Regions from separate parts of the Cellulomonas wangsupingiae genome, predicted to be linked through region 2. Evidence: riboswitches for the same ligand, from Rfam matches in the RefSeq annotation. Region 2 holds a riboswitch; the other holds the start of a gene.
The links. Region 2 has a riboswitch for S-adenosylmethionine ahead of NP075_RS15430 (aminotransferase class V-fold PLP-dependent enzyme). Riboswitches for the same ligand answer to the same signal wherever they lie in the genome.
Positions count from the first base shown of each region.

Region 1: another riboswitch for S-adenosylmethionine. It lies ahead of NP075_RS00495 (methylenetetrahydrofolate reductase); the one in region 2 lies ahead of NP075_RS15430 (aminotransferase class V-fold PLP-dependent enzyme).

Region 1 covers NZ_CP101989.1:107,609-117,486, forward strand. The annotation lists gene gcvT (glycine cleavage system aminomethyltransferase GcvT) at 1-6, shown strand, start outside; gene gcvH (glycine cleavage system protein GcvH) at 54-425, shown strand; gene NP075_RS00470 (helix-turn-helix domain-containing protein) at 743-979, shown strand; gene NP075_RS00475 ((deoxy)nucleoside triphosphate pyrophosphohydrolase) at 1,140-1,595, shown strand; gene NP075_RS00480 (Hsp20/alpha crystallin family protein) at 1,782-2,216, shown strand; gene NP075_RS00485 (MalY/PatB family protein) at 2,460-3,614, opposite strand; gene metE (5-methyltetrahydropteroyltriglutamate--homocysteine S-methyltransferase) at 3,731-6,079, opposite strand; gene NP075_RS00495 (methylenetetrahydrofolate reductase) at 6,076-7,149, opposite strand; SAM riboswitch class I at 7,214-7,320, opposite strand; gene NP075_RS00500 (NAD(P)/FAD-dependent oxidoreductase) at 7,551-8,708, shown strand; gene NP075_RS00505 (RNA polymerase sigma-70 factor) at 8,705-9,586, shown strand; gene NP075_RS00510 (hypothetical protein) at 9,625-9,843, opposite strand; gene NP075_RS00515 (DNA-3-methyladenine glycosylase I) at 9,840-9,878, opposite strand, start outside.
Region 2 covers NZ_CP101989.1:3,336,174-3,346,051, reverse strand. The annotation lists gene NP075_RS15460 (aldo/keto reductase family protein) at 1-623, opposite strand, end outside; gene NP075_RS15455 (hypothetical protein) at 752-1,249, shown strand; gene NP075_RS15450 (O-succinylhomoserine sulfhydrylase) at 1,256-2,518, opposite strand; gene NP075_RS15445 (rhodanese-like domain-containing protein) at 2,515-2,958, opposite strand; SAM riboswitch class I at 2,963-3,060, opposite strand; gene NP075_RS15440 (GNAT family N-acetyltransferase) at 3,158-3,697, shown strand; gene NP075_RS15435 (PIN domain-containing protein) at 3,725-3,913, opposite strand; SAM riboswitch class IV at 4,162-4,275, shown strand; gene NP075_RS15430 (aminotransferase class V-fold PLP-dependent enzyme) at 4,309-5,745, shown strand; gene NP075_RS19105 (GNAT family N-acetyltransferase) at 5,879-6,961, shown strand; gene NP075_RS15415 (pentapeptide repeat-containing protein) at 6,968-7,573, opposite strand; gene NP075_RS15410 (MaoC/PaaZ C-terminal domain-containing protein) at 7,760-8,659, opposite strand; gene NP075_RS15405 (3-oxoacyl-ACP reductase) at 8,656-9,878, opposite strand, start outside.

The DNA.
Region 1 (9,878 bases), 890 kb from region 2:
CGGTGACGGCAACCCCGCCCCGCGACCCTCAGCCCGACCCGACAGGAGCACCCATGGCCACCGACCTGCCCACGACGTTGCAGTACACCGCCGAGCACGAGTGGGTCGACGAGGGGTCGCCCGCCACGGTCGGCATCACCGCCGTCGCGGCCGACGCGCTGGGGGACATCGTCTTCGTCGAGCTGCCCGCCGTGGGCGACGAGGTCGAGGCCGGCGCCGTGATCGGTGAGATCGAGTCGACCAAGTCCGTCTCGGAGCTGTTCTGCCCGGTCTCGGGCACCGTCGTCGAGGTCAACCAGTCGGTCGTCGACGACCCGTCTCTGGTCAACACCGACCCGTACGGCGAGGGGTGGCTGCTGCGCATCGAGGTCGTGTCCACCGGCGCTCTGCTCTCCGCGCAGCAGTACGGGGCCCTCAACCCTTGAGCCGTACGGGTGGGTGACAGCACCCAGGATTCACCCGTCAGGCGCAATTTCTGGACGATCGTCCATGCGTAAGGGTGCTTGCTCGAACGGGTGACATGGCGCACAGTGAAACGGACGCAACCTCCGCCGTCGGATGTATCAGGCGGTCAGGTGAGACGTCATGACAGGTGCAGCTATCGGCACCGCGGGGGGGATCTCACGGTGATTCAGAGAAATCGGCGAAAGTCGCGTCATAGCGACGTGTCGCGCCGCTCTCATCCGGTACGCAGCCCATGCGGGGCCGGAGAGTCCGGGACCGCCGCCCACCGGAGGACATCATGACCATGCTGGACACGAGCGCGACCATGCAGACCATGGGCGCGCACTCGCTCACCCGCCGCGAACGGGTCGTGCTGGGCGAGCTCGCCGAGGACGTGACCCTCGAGGAGATCGCCACCCGGCTGTTCGTCACGCGCAACACCGTCAAGTCGCAGGTGCGCAGCGTCTACCGCAAGATCGGCGTCTCCACGCGCGCCGAGGCCGTCGCGTGGGCCGAGTCCCACGGCATCCGCTGACCTCCGACGTGCCGCGGTGGCCGGGTGGGAGCCCCCGCGCCGCACACCACGCCAGCTCGTGCTCGTCCGCCCGGCCGGACCTCCCCGGCCGCGCGAGCGGACGTCCGACCGCGCACACCGTCGTGACCCGGCCGTGACCCGTGACTGGCAGACTCGTGGCATGACCCCTGTGCTCGTCGTGGCGGCCGCCGTCGTCGACGACCTCGACGACCCGCGGCTCCTGCTCGCCGCCCGGCGCGCCACCCCGGCGAGCCTCGCCGGGCGCTGGGAGTTCCCCGGCGGCAAGGTCGAGGCGGGCGAGACCCCCGAGGACGCGTTGCACCGCGAGCTCCGCGAGGAGCTGGGCGTGCGCGTCGGCCTCGGCGTGGAGCTCCTGGGTCCCGACGACGGAGCCTGGCGGCTCTCCGACCAGTACGTCATGCGGCTGTGGTTCGCCGAGGTCGTCGAGGGTGAGCCCGAGCCGCTCGTCGAGCACGACCAGCTGCGCTGGTTGCCCGACGGCCAGTGGCTCGACGTGCCGTGGCTCGACGCCGACGTGCGCATCGTCGAGGGCCTGGCCACCTTCGTCGCCGGCTTCGGCAAGGACCGGTCGGGCCCGGTGGAGCGCACGGCCTGAGGGCCGCCGCGGACCCTTCGCGCGGACGGCGGCTGTGCGTTCGCTGTGAGCGAACGGGACCTCCAGACCTGTTGGCACTCTGGGACGCCGAGTGCTAATCCTTGACGTGTAGCCAGCCGGTGGCCGAGCCGCCGGGAGCACCGGGGACCCGGGGGGTCCGGGCCCCACGTCGAGGAGGTGAGGGGAGTGGCTACTCGTTTCGACCCGTTCCAGGAGATGGACCGCGTGCTCGCGCAGGTCCTCGCGTCCGACCGCGCGTCCGCGACCATGCCCATGGACCTGTACCGCGACGGGGACCACTACGTCCTGCACGTCGACCTGCCGGGCGCGGACCCGGGGACCATCGACGTCAGCGTGGACGACCGCACGCTGACCATCCGCGCCGAGCGCAGCGCCCCCACGGAGCACGACGTGCAGTGGCTCGCCAAGGAGCGCCCCGTCGGGACCTACGCCCGCCAGCTCACCGTCGGCCGCGGCCTGGCGCTCGACAAGATCACCGCGAACTACGCCGACGGCGTGCTGACGCTCACCGTCCCGGTGGCCGAGGAGGCCAGGCCGCGCCGCGTCGAGATCCAGCACGGCGCGTCGGCGACGTCCATCGAGGCGCCCACCGCCGGCTGACGCACGGACCCAGGGCTGGATCGCCCTCTCTACGAGAGGACGATCCAGCCCTGCCTCACCGCGCGTGAGAGGTCGCACCACCCCCGCGCCCTGCGCGTGAGATGTCATTCCATCCCCGCCTCTTGCGCGTGAGATGTCATTCCAGTCGCGCCTCTCGCGCGTGAGAGGTCATTCCAGCCCTGCTTCTCGGCGGTGAGGTGTCTTTCCGCCCCCTCGATGTCGCTCCGGCCGTCCCGGCCGGGCTCAGGCCGGTGACCCGAGCGTGGTCGTCAAGCGGTCGAGGGCGTCGGCGACGATCCGGGGCGACGTCGCCAGGTTGAGGCGGACGTGCCCGTGGCCGCCGGCGCCGAACGTCGGGCCCGGGTTCACCGCCAGCCGACCCGTCTCGAGCAGCAGGCGTGCCGGGTCCGTGCCGCTCGTCACGACGGCGGGCGTGTCCCGGACGTCGAGCCAGGCGAAGTACGTCGCGGCGGGCCGGATCCAGCGGGCGGACGGCAGCCGCTCCGCCAGCGTCGCGGCGACGAGGTCGCCGTTGGCACGCACCGCCGCGCGCACGTCGGCGAGCCAGGCGTCCCCGTGCCGGTAGGCCGCCTGGTGCGCGATGGACGCGACGTGGCTGACGCCGTGGCCCACGATCTCGGGCATGCGCCGCAGCTCGTCCGCCGCCGGGCCGGGCACGGCGAGCGCCGCCTTCAGCCCGGCGAGGTTGAAGGCCTTCGACGCGGAGTGCAGCGCGATGGCGTCCGGGATCACGGTGGTGGTGGGGACGAACGGCTCGTCGCCGACGACGAGCGGCGCGTGGATCTCGTCGGCGACGACGCGGACCCCGTGGCGGGTCGCGAGCTCGCCGACGGCGCGGAGCTCGTCGGCCGTGTGCAGCGTGCCGGTCGGGTTCTGGGGGTGGCAGAGCAGGTACGCCCGCGCGTCGACGAACGCCCGGTCCAGCGCGTCGAGGTCGAGGCGCCCGGCCGCTGTGAGCGGGGCGTCCACGACGTGCCGCCCGGCGTGCTCGACGAACGAGCGGAACGGCGGGTACACGGGCGGGTTGACGACCACGCCGTCGCCCGGGCCGGTGAGCAGCCCGAGGACCTCGACCAGGCCGAGCATCACGTCGGGGACCATGCGCGTCCGGTCGACCGGCACGTCCCACCCGTGCTGCCGGGCGGCGAAGTCGGCGAACGCCTCGGCGTACGCCGTGCCGCGCGGGCTCGTCGGGCCCACCTCGTACCCCGTGTCCCCCGCGAGCATCGCGCCGGTCACCGCGGTGACCACGGCGTCGAGCGGGCGCGCGTCCATCTCGGCGACGAACGCCGGGAGCACGTCCTCGGGGTAGGTGTGCCACTTCAGCGAGGTGCGGCGGCGGAGGTCCGGGACCGTGACGTCGAACGGGGAGGCCATGCACCGCAGGGTAGGGCCGGACTGGATCGACCTCTCGCGGGGAGGGGGAGGTGCGGACGGGCGAGGCCCCGGCGCCGTGGTGCGGCGGCCGGGGCCTCGGGACGTGCGGGGTCGCGTCAGAGCGTCGCGCGGACCGTGCGGGTCGCGGCCACCAGGTGCTCGAGGGAGGGGGTGACCTCCTCGTAGCGGCGGGTCTTGAGGCCGCAGTCCGGGTTGACCCAGAGCTGGTCGACGTCGATGGTCCGGACCGCCTCGGTGAGCAGCTCCGTGACCTCAGCCTCCGACGGGACGCGCGGGGAGTGGATGTCGTAGACGCCCGGGCCGACGGCGCGCGGGTAGCCCGCCGCGGCGATGTCGCCGAGGATCTCCATCTTCGAGCGGGCCGCCTCGATGCTGGTCACGTCCGCGTCGAGGCCGTCGATCGCGTCCATGATCTCGCCGAACTCCGAGTAGCACAGGTGCGTGTGGATCTGCGTGTCCGGACGCACGCCTGCCGTCGAGAGCCGGAACGAGCGGACCGACCAGTCCAGGTACGCCGCGTGGTCCTTCTCGCGCAGCGGGAGCAGCTCGCGCAGCGCGGGCTCGTCGACCTGCACGACGGCGATGCCGGCGGCCTCGAGGTCCGCGATCTCGTCGCGCAGCGCGAGGGCCACCTGGTTCGCGGTGTCGCCGAGCGGCTGGTCGTCGCGGACGAACGACCACGCGAGGATCGTCACCGGGCCGGTGAGCATGCCCTTCATCGGCTTGGCGGTGAGGGACTGCGCGTACTGCGCCCACGCGACCGTGATCGGCGCGGGCCGCGACACGTCGCCCCACAGGATCGAGGGGCGCGTGCAGCGCGAGCCGTACGACTGGACCCAGCCGTTCTGCGTGACGGCGAACCCGTCGAGGTTCTCCGCGAAGTACTGCACCATGTCGTTGCGCTCGGGCTCGCCGTGCACCAGCACGTCCAGCCCGATGCGCTCCTGCAGCTCGACGACGCGGCGGATCTCCGCCTTCATCTCGTCCTGGTACTGGTCGGCGGTCAGCTCGCCCTTGCCGAAGGCGGCGCGCGCCTTGCGGATCTCGGGGGTCTGCGGGAACGAGCCGATGGTCGTCGTCGGCAGCGCCGGCAGGCCCAGGCGCGCGGTCTGCGCGGCCTTGCGCTGGTCGAACGGGCCGCGACGGAACTGCTCGTCGGTCAGGGCGGCCGCACGCTCGCGCACCTCCGGACGCACGACGCCCGGGGCCGTCGCGCGGGAGCTCACCGCGTCGGACGCGGCGAGCAGCTGCTCGTGGATGGCCTCGCGGCCATCGGTCAGGCCCTCGGCGAGCGTGGCGACCTCGCGGACCTTCTCGTCCGCGAACGCGAGCCACTCCACGAGCGTGCGGTCGAGCGCCGGCTCGTCCTCGAGCGTGTGCGGGACGTGGAACAGGGACGTCGACGTGCCGACGGTGACCGCGGCGGCGCCGAGCGTCTCCAGCTGCTCGAGGACCGCGAGCTTCTTGTCGAGGTCCGCGCGCCAGATGTTGTGGCCGTCGACGACTCCGCCGACGAGCGTCTTGCCGGCCAGGCCGGGCACGGGCACGGACGGCGCGTCGCCGCGCACGAGGTCCAGCGCGAGACCCTCGACGTCGGTCGCCGCGACCACGGGCAGGGCGGCGCCCAGGTCGCCGTACGGGGCCGCGAGCAGGATCGCGGGACGCTGGGGTCGCGCGAGCTCGGTGGCCAGCGCGCGGTACGCACGGGTGGTCGCCTCGGCCAGGACGTCCGCGGAGACGCCGACGGAGTCGGAGACCAGCGCGGGCTCGTCGATCTGCACCCAGGTCGCACCGGCCGCGGCGAGCTCGGTCAGCAGGCGCGCGTACACGGGCAGCAGGTCGTCGAGCCGGTCGATCGGCGAGAAGTCCGCGGGGGCGTCCTCCGTCGGCTTCGCGAGCGCGAGGAACGTCACGGGTCCCACGACGACGGGTCGCGTGAGCACACCGTCGGCCAGCGCCTCGGTGAACTCGGCGACCGGACGGTCCGACGCGTACCGGAACTGCGTGTCCGGGCCGATCTCGGGGACCAGGTAGTGGTAGTTCGTGTCGAACCACTTGGTCATCTCGAGAGGCAGGTCGTCGCCGCGGCCACGGGCGACCGTCGAGTACCCGGCCAGGTCGAGTCGGCCGTCGGCGTCCTGCAGGTCCGCGAAGCGCGCGGGCACGGCGCCGACGAGCGCGGTGGCGTCGAGCACGTGGTCGTAGAAGGAGAAGGCGCTGGGGATCGCCGGGGCGTCGGTCGCCAGCCCGAGCTCGGCCAGACGCGTGCGGGTGCGGCGGCGCAGGTCGGCGGCGACGGCCTCGACCTCGTCGGCCGACGTGCGGCCCGCCCAGAACGCCTCGAGGGCCTTCTTCAGCTCGCGGCGCGGGCCGATGCGGGGGTAGCCGAGGACGGAGCCTGCGGGGAAGGCCGGGATCGCCGGCGCGGGCGTGGTGTCGGTCATGACAGGGTTCCTCGCGGTGTCGTCGTGGTCGCGTCGGCGGGGACGCCGTCGGGCGCGGTGAGGTCGTGGGGGGCGACGGCGCTGCGGCGGCCGCCGACCAGGTCGGCGCCGTCGAGCAGGTCAAGCGCCGCCTCGTGCTTGTTGAAGGTGTAGACGTGGATCCCCGGGGCCCCGCCGTCGAGGACGCGGTTGACGAGGTCGACCCCCGCACGCGTGCCGCGGCGGTGACGTTCCGCGGGGTCGTCGGTGGAGCCGAGCAGGTCGAGGAGCCGGTCGGGCACGGGGACGCCCGTGAGCTCCTGGACGCGCAGCAGGCGGGCGGGGTCGGTGGTCGGGATGATGCCCGGCACGATCGGGATGGTGACGCCGGCCGTGCGCGCCTCCGCGACGAGGCCGAGGTACGCCTCGGCGTCGAAGAAGAGCTGCGAGATCGCGAAGTCCGCGCCCGCCTCCTGCTTCGCCAGCAGCGCCTGCACGTCCTGAGCACGGGTGCCGCCCGTGGCGTGGTTGCCGCGCGGGAACGCCGCGACGGCGACGGACAGCGGACGGACCCGCGCCCGGACGGCCTGGGCGGCGCTGCGCCCGCACCGGCGTCGTTCGATGTCACGGAGCAGCTCGACCAGCTCGGCGGCGGTGTGGACGCCGTCGGGGTGCGGCCGCCAGTCCGGCTGGCCCGCCGGCGGGTCGCCGCGCAGCGCGAGGAACGAGCGCACGCCCTCGTCGAGGAACTCCTCGACGATGGTCGTGACCTCGTCGCGGGAGGTCCCGACGCAGGTCAGGTGCGCGATCGGGTTGAGCGACGTCTCGCGCAGCAGCCGGCGGACGAGCGCCCGCGTGGTCTGCCGCGTGTGGCCCGACGCGCCGTACGTGACCGACACGAAGTCCGGCTCGACGGTCTCCAGCTCCCGCACGGTCGACCACAGCCGGGGTGCCGCGTCGGGGTTGCGGGGAGGGAAGAGCTCGAACGAGACGGTGGGGCGGTCCAGGGCACCGGCCTGCTCGGTGCGACGCCTGGCCGCGCGGGAGCGCTGGGCGCCCGGGACGGTCTCGATCTCGGCCACGGCGGTCATCGGGCCGGGGTCGTCGGCGTCGGGCGGGACGTCCCGCACGAGGGGTCGGTGGCACGGGTGCGCACGATCATCGTCACTCCATCGTTCCTGGCGGAAGCACCCACACCCTCGCGAGGAGGGGGGTTGCTGCGGCGTCGTCGAGCCAGGTCTCTCAGCCGCTCTGGATGGTCGCCGAGGATCGTAGCCCGGCTGCCCGGATGGCGGACAGCGCGGCTCGTCATGTGAGACGACTTCGTCCGCCCGGCGACCTCGCCGCCGGCCTCGCGCCCCGCCACCGTACGGCGCGGGCGCGGCCGCACGCCAGGAGTCCCCGGCGTGCGGGCGTGTCACACCCCGGCCGTCCGCGGTGTCCCAGGTGCAACGGGCCGGGTGGTCCGGCGGCGACGAGCGGAGGAGACGCCATGCGAGGACGCAGGACGACACGGCCCGACGGTCGGACGGGCGCGCGGGTCGTGGTGGTGGGCGGCGGGTACGCCGGGACCATGGCCGCCAACCGGCTGACGGGCGCGCCCGAGGTGGCACACGTGGTGCTGGTGGACGAGCACCCGTACCTCGTGGAACGCATCCGCCTCCACCAGCTGGCCGCGGGCACGGGCACCGCGACGCGCGACGACGTGGTGGCCGCGGGTGTCGAGCGGCGCACCGCGCGCGCGGTCCGGGTGGACGACGGGAGCGTGCTCCTCGCCGACGGCACGCGCGTCGCGTACGACCGGCTCGTCCTCGCGGTCGGCAGCGGGCCCGACGTCCCGGCGGACGTCCCGGGAGCGCGGCAGCACGCGCTGCCGGTGGCGGGCCTGCAGGACGCGCACCGGTTGGCCGACGCGCTCGCGGGCGTCGGACCGGGCGCCGCCGTGACCGTGGTCGGTGGCGGGCTGAGCGGCATCGAGGTGGCGGCGGAGATCGCCGAGGCGCTGCCGGACGTGCGGGTGCGGCTGCTGGCCGGCGGGCGGCTGGGCCCCGGCCCGGGCCCGGTGGGGCCGGGCCGTCGCGTGCTGGACCGAGGGCTCGCCCGTCTCGGTGTCGAGGTGCTGGAGGGCGCGCGGGTCGCGGAGGTCGAGCACGGCAAGGTCGTGCTCGGCGACGGGCGCCACCTGACCAGCGACGTGACGGTGTGGGCCGCGGGGTTCGCCGTGCCGGACCTCGCGCGTGTCAGCGGCCTGCCCGTCGACGCCGCCGGCCGCCTGCGCGTCGGGCCGGACCTCGTCTGCGCGGCGGACCCCCGCGTCGTCGGTGCGGGGGACGCGGTGGCAGTCGACGGGTCGGCGTGGCGCATGACGTGCCAGGCGGCCGTCCCCATGGGGGCGCACGCCGCCGACGTCGTCGCCGACGGCCTGCGCGGCCGCACGCCCGCACCGTTCCGCTTGGCGTTCGCCGCGCAGTGCGTGAGCCTGGGCAGGCGGCGCGGTGTGCTGCTGCGCGTGCACGACGACGCGACCCCGAGCCGGGTGCTGCTGGGTGGGCGCGCCGCGGCGACGATGAAGGAGCTGGTGTGCCGGGTGACGGTGCGGGTGCTGCGGACGGAGGCGCGTCACCCGGGACGGTACAGGTGGCTCCCGTGACCGAGCACGCCCGCGAGTTCACGGAGCTCCGGCCCCTGCTGTTCACCATCGCGTACGAGATCACGGGGTCCACGGCCGACGCCGACGACGTGCTGCAGGACAGCTGGCTGCGGTGGTCGGCGGTGGACCTGGCGACGGTCGAGCACCGGCGGGCGTACCTCGCACGGGTCGTGTCGCGGCAGGCGCTGAACGCGCTGCGGGCGTCGTCGCGTCGCCGTGAGGAGTACGTGGGCCCGTGGCTGCCCGAGCCGCTCCTCGTCTCCGCGGGCGACCTCGCGGACGACGTGGTGCTGGGCGAGTCGGTGTCCATGGCGGTGCTCCTGGTGCTGGAGAGCCTGTCCCCGGCGGAGCGGGTCGTGTTCGTGCTGCGGGAGGTGTTCGGGTTCGAGCACGCCGAGATCGCCGGCGTGGTCGGACGCACCCCGGCCGCGGTCCGCCAGCTGGCCCACCGCGCGCGTGAGCACGTGGAGGCCCGCCGGCCGCGCTATGAGCCGCGCGGCGACGAGGCCGCGCGTGCCGTCCAGGAGTTCCTGCGGGCCGCGGGCACCGGGGACCTCGACGGGCTGCTGGCGGTGCTCGACCCCGACGTGCTCCTGGTGTCCGACGGCGGCGGGAAGGTGAGCGCGCTGCGCCACCCGCTGCGCGGGGCCGCCGACGTGGCGCGGTTCGTGCTGGGGCTCTTCCGGCTGGCCACGCCCTCGCACACCTTCGGGCTCGCGGGGATCAACGGTGCGCCCGGGGTGGTGGTGCGCCGGGGTCACGACCTGGAGGGCGTGTTCTGCTTCGACGTCCAGGAGGGGCGCGTCGTGGGCGTCTACGGCGTGCGGAACCCCGACAAGCTCGCGTCGCTCGCCCAGGTCCGGCGCGTGGGTCGCTGACGCCCCGTCTCAGCGGGGGCGGGACCGGGCCGCAGGACTCAGCGGCGCCGGCGGTGCAGGGTCGACGTCGTCTCGCGGGACGTGCGCTGGTGCGGCAGGCCGAACCACGAGGACGACGGCGCGCTGACGGGGACGGCGAGCAGGCCGTCCTGGACGGCCTCGAGGACGACGGGGTCGGTGTCACCGGGGGACAGCCACGCGTCGTGCGCCGCACGCACGGCGTCGTGCCGTCCGTCGTGCTCCGCGTAGTCGGTCATGTGGGCACCCTAGCCCTGCCGGGGGAGCCTGCCGA
Region 2 (9,878 bases):
ATGGGCGACCACACGATCTGGGAGACGCCCAGCTCGCGGGACGCCGGGACGACCTCGGGCTCGATGACCCGCCACAGCATCGAGTACTGCGGCTGGTTCGAGACGAGCTGCACGCCCAGGTCCTTCGCGAGCGCGTGGCCCGCGCGGATCTGGTCCGCGGTCCACTCGCTGACGCCGATGTACAGCGCCTTGCCCTGGCGGACGACGTCGGCGAACGCCTGCATCGTCTCCTCGAGCGGCGTCGCGTGGTCGTAGCGGTGCGCCTGGTACAGGTCGACGTAGTCCGTGCGCAGGCGCTTCAGCGACCCGTCGATGGACTCGCGGATGTGCTTGCGCGACAGGCCGGTGTCGTTGGGGCCCTTCGGGCCGGTCGGCCAGTAGACCTTCGTGAGGATCTCGAGCGACTCGCGGCGCTCCCCGGCCAGCGCGTCACCCAGCACGGACTCGGCGACGGTGTTGGCGTAGACGTCGGCGGTGTCGAACGTCGTGATGCCGACGTCGAGCGCGGCGCGCACGCACGCGGTGGCGGTCTCGTTCTCGACCTGGGACCCGTGGGTCAGCCAGTTGCCGTAGGTGAGCTCGGAGATCTTCAGGCCGGAGCGGCCGAGGTGACGGAAGTGCATGCACCCAGCCTCTCACCCCGTCGGGAGCCGCCGTCGCGCCGGACGCGGGGCGGGGGGAATGCCCCCGGTTCGTCCCTGCGGTGGACAGGGGTGCCGCGGGCGACCGTCGCTGCGCTAGCGTCCCGGCCATGCGATCCCGACGACGCCTCGCAGCGGTCCCGGTCCTCCTGCTCGCCCTCGCCGCGTGCTCCTCCGGCGACCCGTCGCCGGAGCCGTCGCCGGACCTCGAGACGATCCCGGCCATCGAGGGCCGCGGGGACCAGGAGCTGCCGACGGCGGACGCCCAGCGCGAGGCGCTCGCGGCGGCGGGCGAGGCGACCGAGGCACTCGTCGCGCCGGTGGCGGCCGGCGCGACGGAGACGGCGCAGGTCGCCGACGCGCCCGCCGGGTCGTACCTGCTGCGCGTCGTGTGCACCTCGTCGGACGGTGCGCCGGTCGTCGTCACCGTCAAGGGCGGCGACAGCGAGCTGACGTCGTACCAGGCGCCGTGCGTCCCGGTGTACCAGGGCGGTGCGACCATGGCCGACAGCGACGTGTTCGACGTGCCGGGCGGCGCGCTCGACGTCACGGTCGCCGCGGCCGCCGAGTCGGTCGTCGCGGTGGGGCTGGTCCCCGCGGCGAGCTGAGCGGCGTCAGACGCTCAGCGTGCCCAGCGCGCGCGCCAGGTCGTCGCGCAGGTCCTCGACGTCCTCGAGCCCGACGGACAGGCGCACCGTCGCCTCACCGATGCCGACGGCCGCGCGCCCGGCGGCCCCGAGCCGCCGGTGCGTCGTCGTCGCCGGGTGGGTGACGATCGACTTGGCGTCGCCCAGGTTGTTGGAGATGTCCACGACCCGCAGCGCGTCGAGCACCCCGAACGTCGCCTTCTTCGCGACGTCGGGGGCGGCGCCGTCGGGGACGGCCAGGTCGAACGTCACGACCGTGCCGCCGCCCGTCTGCTGGGCGCGCGCGAGCTCGTGCTGCGGGTGCGACGCGAGGAACGGGTGGCGCACGCGGGCCACGCCGGGCTGCTCCTCGAGCCACCGGGCGAGGGTCAGGGCGGAGGCGGCCTGGTGCCGCACCCGCAGGCTCAGCGTCTCCAGGCCCTTGAGCAGCACCCACGCGTTGAACGGCGACAGCGACGGGCCGGTGTTGCGCAGCATCGTCTGCACGGGCCCGCGCACGAAGTCCGTCGACCCGAGGATGGCGCCTCCCAGCACGCGTCCCTGCCCGTCGATGTGCTTGGTGGCCGAGTAGACGACCACGTCGGCGCCGTGCTCCAGCGGGCGCGAGAAGACCGGGGTGGCGAACACGTTGTCGACGACGACGGTGGCGCCGGCCGCGTGGGCCAGTCGGCTCACCGCCGCGATGTCGACGAGGTCCTGCATCGGGTTCGACGGGGTCTCGAAGAACACGACGTCCGCGGGCGTCGCCAGCGCCTGCTCCCACTGCTCCGGGACGTGCCCGTCGACGTAGTCCGTGCGCACACCCCACTTGGCGAGGATCTCGTCGAGGATGACGACGGTGGAGCCGAACAGCGCCCGCGCCGCGACGATGCGCGACCCGGAGCGCACGAGGGCGGCGAGCGACGTGAACACCGCGGACATGCCCGTCGCCGTGGCGTAGCAGGCCTCGGCCCCCTCGAGCAGGCGCAGGCGCTCCTCGAAGGTCGTGACCGTGGGGTTGCCGTAGCGCGAGTAGAGGAACCGGTCGACCTCGCCGGCGAAGCCCGCCTCGGCCTGCGCCGCCGACGCGTACGCGTACCCCTGGGTGAGGAAGACGGCCTCGGACGTCTCACCGAACTCGCTGCGCACGAGACCGCCGCGCACCGCCAGGGTGTCGGGGCGCAGCGTGCCGCGGTCGAGGCGGTGGTCGTCCCAGTCGCCCGGGCCGGGCGGCAGGTGGCCGGCGTTCACGGCTGGACCCACGGCAGGCCTGCGGCGCGCCAGCCCTCGTGCCCGCGGTGCCCGTCGGGACCCGTGGCGCCCTCGAACCCCTCGAGGACGTTGTAGGCGGGGCCGTACCCCGCGGCGGTCGCGGCCTGCGCGGCGCCGATCGAGCGCTGCCCGGAGCGGCAGAGGAACACCACCGGGCGGTCGTCGCCCGGCGTCACGCCGGTGGCGGCGAGCTGCTCGAGGAAGCGCGGGTTCGGCCGGCCGGAGGGGTAGGAGACCCACTCGACGAGGGCGGCCTGGCGGCCCAGGCCCCGCAGGTCCGGCACCCCGACGTAGCGCCACTCGGCGTCGGTGCGGACGTCGACCAGGACGGCGTCCTCCCGGTCCGTCAGCAGGTCCCACGCCTCGGTGGGGGTGATGTCCCCGGCGTAGCCGGGGGCGGGACGCGGTGGCACGCTCATGGTCCTCCCATCGTCTCTGGCGGTAGCACCCTCGACCACGGTCTCCCGTGCGGGTTGCTGCGGCGTCGTCGAGCCAGATCTCTCGGCCGCTCTGGATGGTCGCCGCGATGCTACGCCACCGTGCGGGGCGCCGGCAGGGCGTCTCACGGCGCGTGCCCGTGCCCGCGCGCGCCGCCGGGGCGTGCCAGGGTGGGACGCGATGGACGCCCCCGACGGTCTGGTGCTGCGACCCGTGACCCCCGACGACGTGCCGGCGCTGACGCTCCTGCTCCACGACGCCTACGCCGAGCTGGCCGCGCGCGGGCTCAACTTCACGGGTGCCACGCAGGACGAGGTGACCACGGCGAGCCGCAGCCTGGGCGTGGGTGCGTCGTGGGTGCTGGTCGACCCCGCGGGGGAGCTCGTGGGCACGATCACCGCCACGAGCCCGCCGGGGCGGGGGATCCGCGCGCTCACCGCGCTCGCGCTCGAGCCGGACCGGGTGTGGGTCAACCAGCTCGCGGTGCGGCCCGACCTGCGCGGGCGAGGGCTGGCGACGTTCCTGTGGGGGACCGTGCGTGCGTGGTCGCTGGAGCGTGGCATGCGGTCCGTGGGGCTGGACACGGCCGAGCCCGCGACGCCGCTGCGAGCGATGTACCGGCGGTGGGGGTTCGTCGACGCGGACACCGTCCAGTGGCCGGGCAAGACGTACCGCAGCGTGGTGATGCTGCACCGGCTCACGCAGCCCCGCCCGGCCTGACGGCCCTCCTGGGAGAGGGCGGGAGGCTCACGCGTCGACCGCGACCTGCCAGCGCAGCCCGGGGAAGCGCGCGAAGTCCCGGTCCTGCGAGACCCAGGTCGCGCCGTGCTCGATCGCGACCGCGGCGTGCTGGGCGTCCGCGACGAGGTTGCCGCGTGCGTCGGCGGCGCGGCACAGCTCCACGACGACCTCCCAGTGGCGTGGTCCGGGTGCCACCCGGACGACGCCGGGGTGCGACCGTGCGACCGCAGGTGCTCGACCAGGTCCAGGGCCGTGGGCAGGGGGGTGGGCCGGGCGAACACGCGGGGGTGGGTCAGGACGCGGACGGTGCCACCGAGCACCGCGTCGGTGAGCCCCAGAGGGGGCGACGTCGGGACAGATGGCGAGACGCGTCGTCTCGCATCCTGAGCACCAGGGCGTGTCGGCGTTGACACGCGAGCGGCGCCGCCGGGATCCTCGACGCAGGTCATGAGCGCCAGCGACAAGCCCCGGCTCGCTGGCCGGCAACCCTCCTCCGCGGTGGGGTGCCCCGGGTGACGACCTGGCCGTGCACCGTTCGGTGCCGGCAAGCGCGGGGGCTGCCGGTCCCCGGATCCGTCCGGAGGAGCACCATGACCACGATCACCGAGCTGTTCGCCTGTGTCGACGAGGTGTCGGGCACCCGGACGGCGGCCGCCCGCGCCGGCGACGCGCCCCTGCTGCCCGTCGTCGGCGCGTCCACGACCGTGCCGCTCGTCGACGGGACCAGCCGCGCCTACGCGAACCTCGACTGCGCGGCGAGCGCGCCGGCCCTGGAGTCGGTGAACGCCCGCGTCGCCGAGGTGCTGCCCCTGTACGCGTCGGTGCACCGCGGTGCGGGGTACCTGTCCCAGGTGTCGACCGCCCTGTACGAGGCGTCCCGGCAGGCGATCGCCGCGTTCGTCGGCGCCCGTGAGGACGACGTCGCCGTCATCACCCGCAACACCACCGACTCGCTCAACCTGCTCGCCGGCGTCGTCCCGCCGGGCGGGGCCGTGCTCGTCCTCGACGTCGAGCACCACGCGAACCTGCTGCCGTGGGTCCAGCACAGCGGTGGCGCGCACACCGGGACGGGACGGACCGCGACGATCCTGCCGCTCGAGCCGACGGTCGCCGCCACGCTCGACGCGCTGCGTGGCGAGCTCGCCCGGCGCCCCTACGCGCTGCTGACCCTGACGGGGGCGTCCAACGTCACCGGCGAGGCGCTGCCGCTGGACCGCGTCGTCGAGCTCGCCCACGCGGCGGGGGCGCGCGTCGCCGTCGACGGTGCCCAGCTCGTGCCCCACCGCGGGTTCTCGCTGGCGGACACGGACGTGGACTACGTCGCGTTCTCCGGGCACAAGACGTACGCGCCGTTCGGTGCGGGCGCACTGGTCGGCCGGCGGGACTGGCTCGACACGGGCACCCCGTACCTCGCCGGCGGAGGCGCGGTGCGCGACGTGCGCACGGACCGCACCGTGTGGCAGCCGGCGCCCGCGCGGCACGAGGCCGGATCGCCCAACGTGCTCGGCGCCATCGCGCTCGCACAGGCGTGCGACACGCTCGCCGCCCTGCCCGCCGGCGCCCTCGAGGCGCACGAGCAGGCGCTGCGTGCACGGCTCGTCGCGGGCCTGGAGGGACTCGACGGCGTCCACGTCGCACGGATCTGGCCGGACTCGCCGGACCCCGTCGGCGTGGTCACGTTCACGGTCGGGGACCTCAACCCCGGGCTGGTCGCCGCGTACCTGTCGGCCGAGCACGGCATCGGCGTGCGCGACGGCCGGTTCTGCGCGCACCCGCTGCTCGCGCACCTGGGGGCGTCCCACGGGGCCGTCCGGGCGTCGGTGGGGGTCGGGACGACGCGCGAGCACGTCGACCGGCTCGTCGACGCGCTCGCCGCGCTGCTGCGCCGCGGCGCGCAGGCCGAGTACGAGGTGGTCGACGGGTGCTGGTCCGTCGTCGACGACACCCGCCCGCTCGTGCAGGTCCAGGGCCTCGACCACCTCGCGGCGACGGCGGCCGCCGCCTGCGGCCCGGCCCTCGACGACTGACCCGGGCCCTGCCCACGCCGAGCGCGGTACTCGACCGCCGAGCGCGGGGGAAACGAGTACCGCGCTCGATGGTCGAGTACCGCGCTCGGGAAAGGAGCGGCGCGCGCGCCGCTCGGTCGGGGAGCATGGGCGCGTGCAGCACGATCTGACGCTCGAGGGTCACGGTGTCCGCCTCGTCCCGCTGGCGGCCGCGCACGCGGACGCGCTCGCGCGGTGCGTCGACGACCGGGTGTGGGCAGGGATGACCTCACCCACGCCGCGCGGCGTCGACGACATGGTCGGCGTCGTCGAGGCGGCCCTGGCCACGCCCGCCCGGTACGCGTTCGCGGTGGTGGTCGGCGGGGACGTCGTCGGGTCGACGTCCTTCTACGACGTGGACCTGCGGATGGGGCGCCTCGAGGTCGGCCACACCTTCTACGCCCCCCGCGTGTGGGGCACGCACGTCAACCCCGCGTGCAAGCTGCTGCTCATGGCGCACGCGTTCGGGACGTGGGGGGTCGCCCGCGTCGCGTACCGCGTGGAGGCACGCAACGCGCGGTCGATCGCGGCGGTCACCAGGCTCGGCGCGCGGCCCGAGGGCCGCCTGCGCGGGCACCGCGTCGCCGCCGACGGCACGCGGCAGGACTCCCTGTACTTCTCGGTCCTCGCCGACGAGTGGCCGGACGTGCGCGCCGGCCTGGAGGTGCGGCTCGCGCGGGAGGTCGTCGACGAGCGCACGTCGGTGCTGCTGCTCGGCGGCCGGTCCGGGGTCGGCAAGACGTCCGTCGCGTCCGCCGTCCACGACCTGCTCGTCGCCCGGGACGTGGCCCACGCCGTCGTGGAGGGCGACGCCCTGGACCTCGCGCACCCCGCACCGTGGGAGCACGGCGTCGCCGAGGCGAACCTCGCCGACGTGTGGCGGCGCTACCGGGCCCTGGGCCACCGGCGGCTGGTCTACACCAACACCGTGAGCGTGCTGCAGGCGCACGCGCTCGCGGCCGCTCTGGGGGACCGCCCGCACGTGACGTCCGTCCTGCTCACCGCCTCGGACGCCACCGCGCGCGAGCGGCTGGGCCGGCGCGAGCACGGCGCGTCGTACGACGCGCACGTCGCGCGCTCGGACGCGGCCGCGGGGCGACTGGCGGAGCAGGTGGGCCCGGACGTGCACCGGATCCCCACGGACGGCCGAACGCCGGCCGAGGTCGCCGCGGAGGTCGTCGCGCTCACCGGCTGGTGAGGACCGTCAGTCGTCGACGACGAGCCCCACGTGCCGGGCCAGCAGCGGCGCGAGGTCCAGGAGCTGGTCCCGCGTGACCTTCGCCCCGCCGAGGCCGCCGACGCCCTCGAGGACGCGCAGCCGCGCGCCTCGCAGGTCGCAGTCGGCCAGGCGCGCCTGCGTCGTGTCGAGCCGACGCACGTCGCAGTCCACGACGACGAGCCGGCGGACCTTCGCGTGGCTGAGGTCGAGGTCACCCAGCGTGACGCCCTCGAGCCGCAGCTCCTCGACGGTCGACTCGCGCAGGTCGAGGTAGTCGATCTTGCCTCCGACGATGCGCGCCCGCGTCCACGTGGAGGCGAACGCCGTCAGCGCGCCGATGCGCACGTCCGTGAGCGTCGCGTCGCGCCACGTCGACGACGGCGCCCGCAGCGCACCCGCGCGCACGGAGGTCCACGTGGTGTCGAGGACGCGCGCCCCGTCGAGCACGACGCCCTCGAGGTCGCAGTCCTCGACCTCGCAGTCGAGGAACCGCGCCCGCGACGCGTCCCGCCCCGTCAGGTCGAGACCGCGGAACGCCATGCCGTCGAGGTCGGCGTCGGGCTCGAGGTCGTAGGCGTCAGCGCTCAGCACGCCCCGAGCCTCCCACGCCCTGCCGACACCGCCGTGACGCCCACCGCGACGCCCACCGCGACGCCCACCGCGGTGGGGGTGGCGAGGTGGGCACCAGTGGGGGCGAAGCGGCGCCCCCATGTGGGAGTGACAGTGCAATCCAGTCGGCGGGGGCGTGCTGGATCGCACTCTCACGGCGGGGTGGGGTCAGGGGAGGGGGGTGACCTGGCCGGAGAGGTGGAGGCGGGCCTTGCGCGGGTGCCAGACGGTGAACGTGTGCCCGTCGGCGTCGGGCGCGACCCGGACGTCGGGCGTCGCGGGCAGCAGGACGGGGGCGGCGAACTCCACCGACCACGTGAAGGCGTCCCCGCGCGCGGCGCCGACGTCCGCGAGCGCGCGCGACGCGGTGTACATGCCGTGCGCGATCGCGCGCTTGAACCCCAGCGCCCGGGCGGTCACCGGCGAGAGGTGGATGGGGTTGCGGTCGCCCGACACGGCGGCGTAGCGCCGGCCCACGTCGGCGGGCAGCTCCCAGCGGCCGGTGCGCACGGGCGGCTCGAAGGACGGGCGCTCCGAGTCGTCGCGCGGGGCGTCGGGCAGGCGGACGCCCTTGGCGAGGTACGTCGAGACGCCCTGCCAGGCGACGTCGCCGTCCGACGCGACCTCGGTGACAAGGTCGACCTGCGTGCCGGACCGGTGCGGGCGCAGGTCGCGTGCCCACGCGCGGACGGCGAACGTGTCGCCCAGCGTCAGCGGCCGACGCTGCTCGACGCGGTTCGCCAGGTGCACCATGCCCAGGAGCGGCAGCGGGAAGTCGGGCCGCACCATGAGTGCCATCGCCACGGGGAACGCCAGGACGTGCACGTACCCGGCCGGCAGCGCGTCCGTCGCGGGCTCGTGCAGCAGGTGCTGGTAGGCCGTCAGGTGGTCGGCGTCCGCGCGGACGTCGTCCACCGCGTACGTGACGTCCGGCAGCGCGCCGGACGCGGGCCGCGCGCCCCCGCGGACGGCGAACCGCGCGGAGGCCAGCGCCCCGCGCCCGTACAGCCCGCCGAGCGCCGGGACGCGCGGGAGCGCGACGCGGGTCACCGGCGCGGGCGACGTCACCGGCCCACCATGTTCTGCCCGCACACCCGCAGGGTGCGCCCGACGATCCCCCCGGCGGCCGGGGACGCCAGGAACGCGATCGCCTCCGCGACGTCGACGGGCTGGCCGCCCTGCTGCAGCGAGTTGAGCCGGCGTGCCACCTGCCGCGTGACGGCCGGGATGCGCGCGGTCATCTCGGTCTCGATGAATCCCGGGGCCACCGCGTTCGCGGTACCGCCGAAGGGCACGAGCAGCGGCGCCGTGGCGCGGACCATGCCGATGACGCCGCCCTTGGACGCCGCGTAGTTGGTCTGCCCGCGGTTGCCGGCGATGCCGGACGTCGAGGCGAGCGACACGATGCGCGGTGCGTCGACGAAGTCCCCGGACGTCAGGAGCGCCTCGTTGATGCGCAGCTGGGACGCGATGTTGACGGCCAGCACGGACGACCACTTGTCGTCGCTCATGTTGGCGAGCAGCTTGTCCCGGGTGATCCCCGCGTTGTGGACGACGATGTCGAGACGGCCGTGGCGGGTCCTGGCGTGCTCGAGGATGCGGTCGCCCGCGTCGGGCGCGGTGACGTCGAGCTGCAGCGCGGTGCCGCGGACCCGGTTGGCGACCTGCGCGAGCTGCTCGCCGGCGGCGGGCACGTCGACGGCGACGACGGTCGCACCGTCACGCGCGAGGACGTCGGCGATGGCGGCGCCGATCCCGCGGGCGGCGCCGGTGACGACGGCGACCTTCCCGGCCAGCGGCTCGTCCCAGTCCGTCGGCAGCTCACCGGCGTCGGAGTCGACCTCGAGGAGCTGCCCGTCGACGAACGCCGAGCGCGTGGAGAGGAAGAAGCGCAGCGCCGCGACGACGCTCGGTGCCGTGACGGGCACGGGCTCGGCGACGACGACGCCGTTGCCCGTCCCGCCGGCCCGCAGCTCCTTGGCCAGCGACCGCAGGAACCCGTCGACGCCCTGCCGCGCCGCGGCGACGGCGGGCGCGTCCGAGTCGAGGGCGGGGCGCGAGATCGTGACGACCCGCGCACCGGTCCGCAGGCTCTTCAGCGTCGAGGCGGCCGCGAGGACGGGCGCGGTCAGGTCGTCGGGGTGCTCGACGCCCGTCAGGACGAGGACGACGGCGGCGTACCGCGCGTCGGGGGCGGGGTGCCGGTGGACCTCGAGGTCCCAGCCGTCGAGGACGGCGGGGGAGTCGCCCGTCGGCGCCGCGCCGCCCGGGGGCGACGACAGCAGCG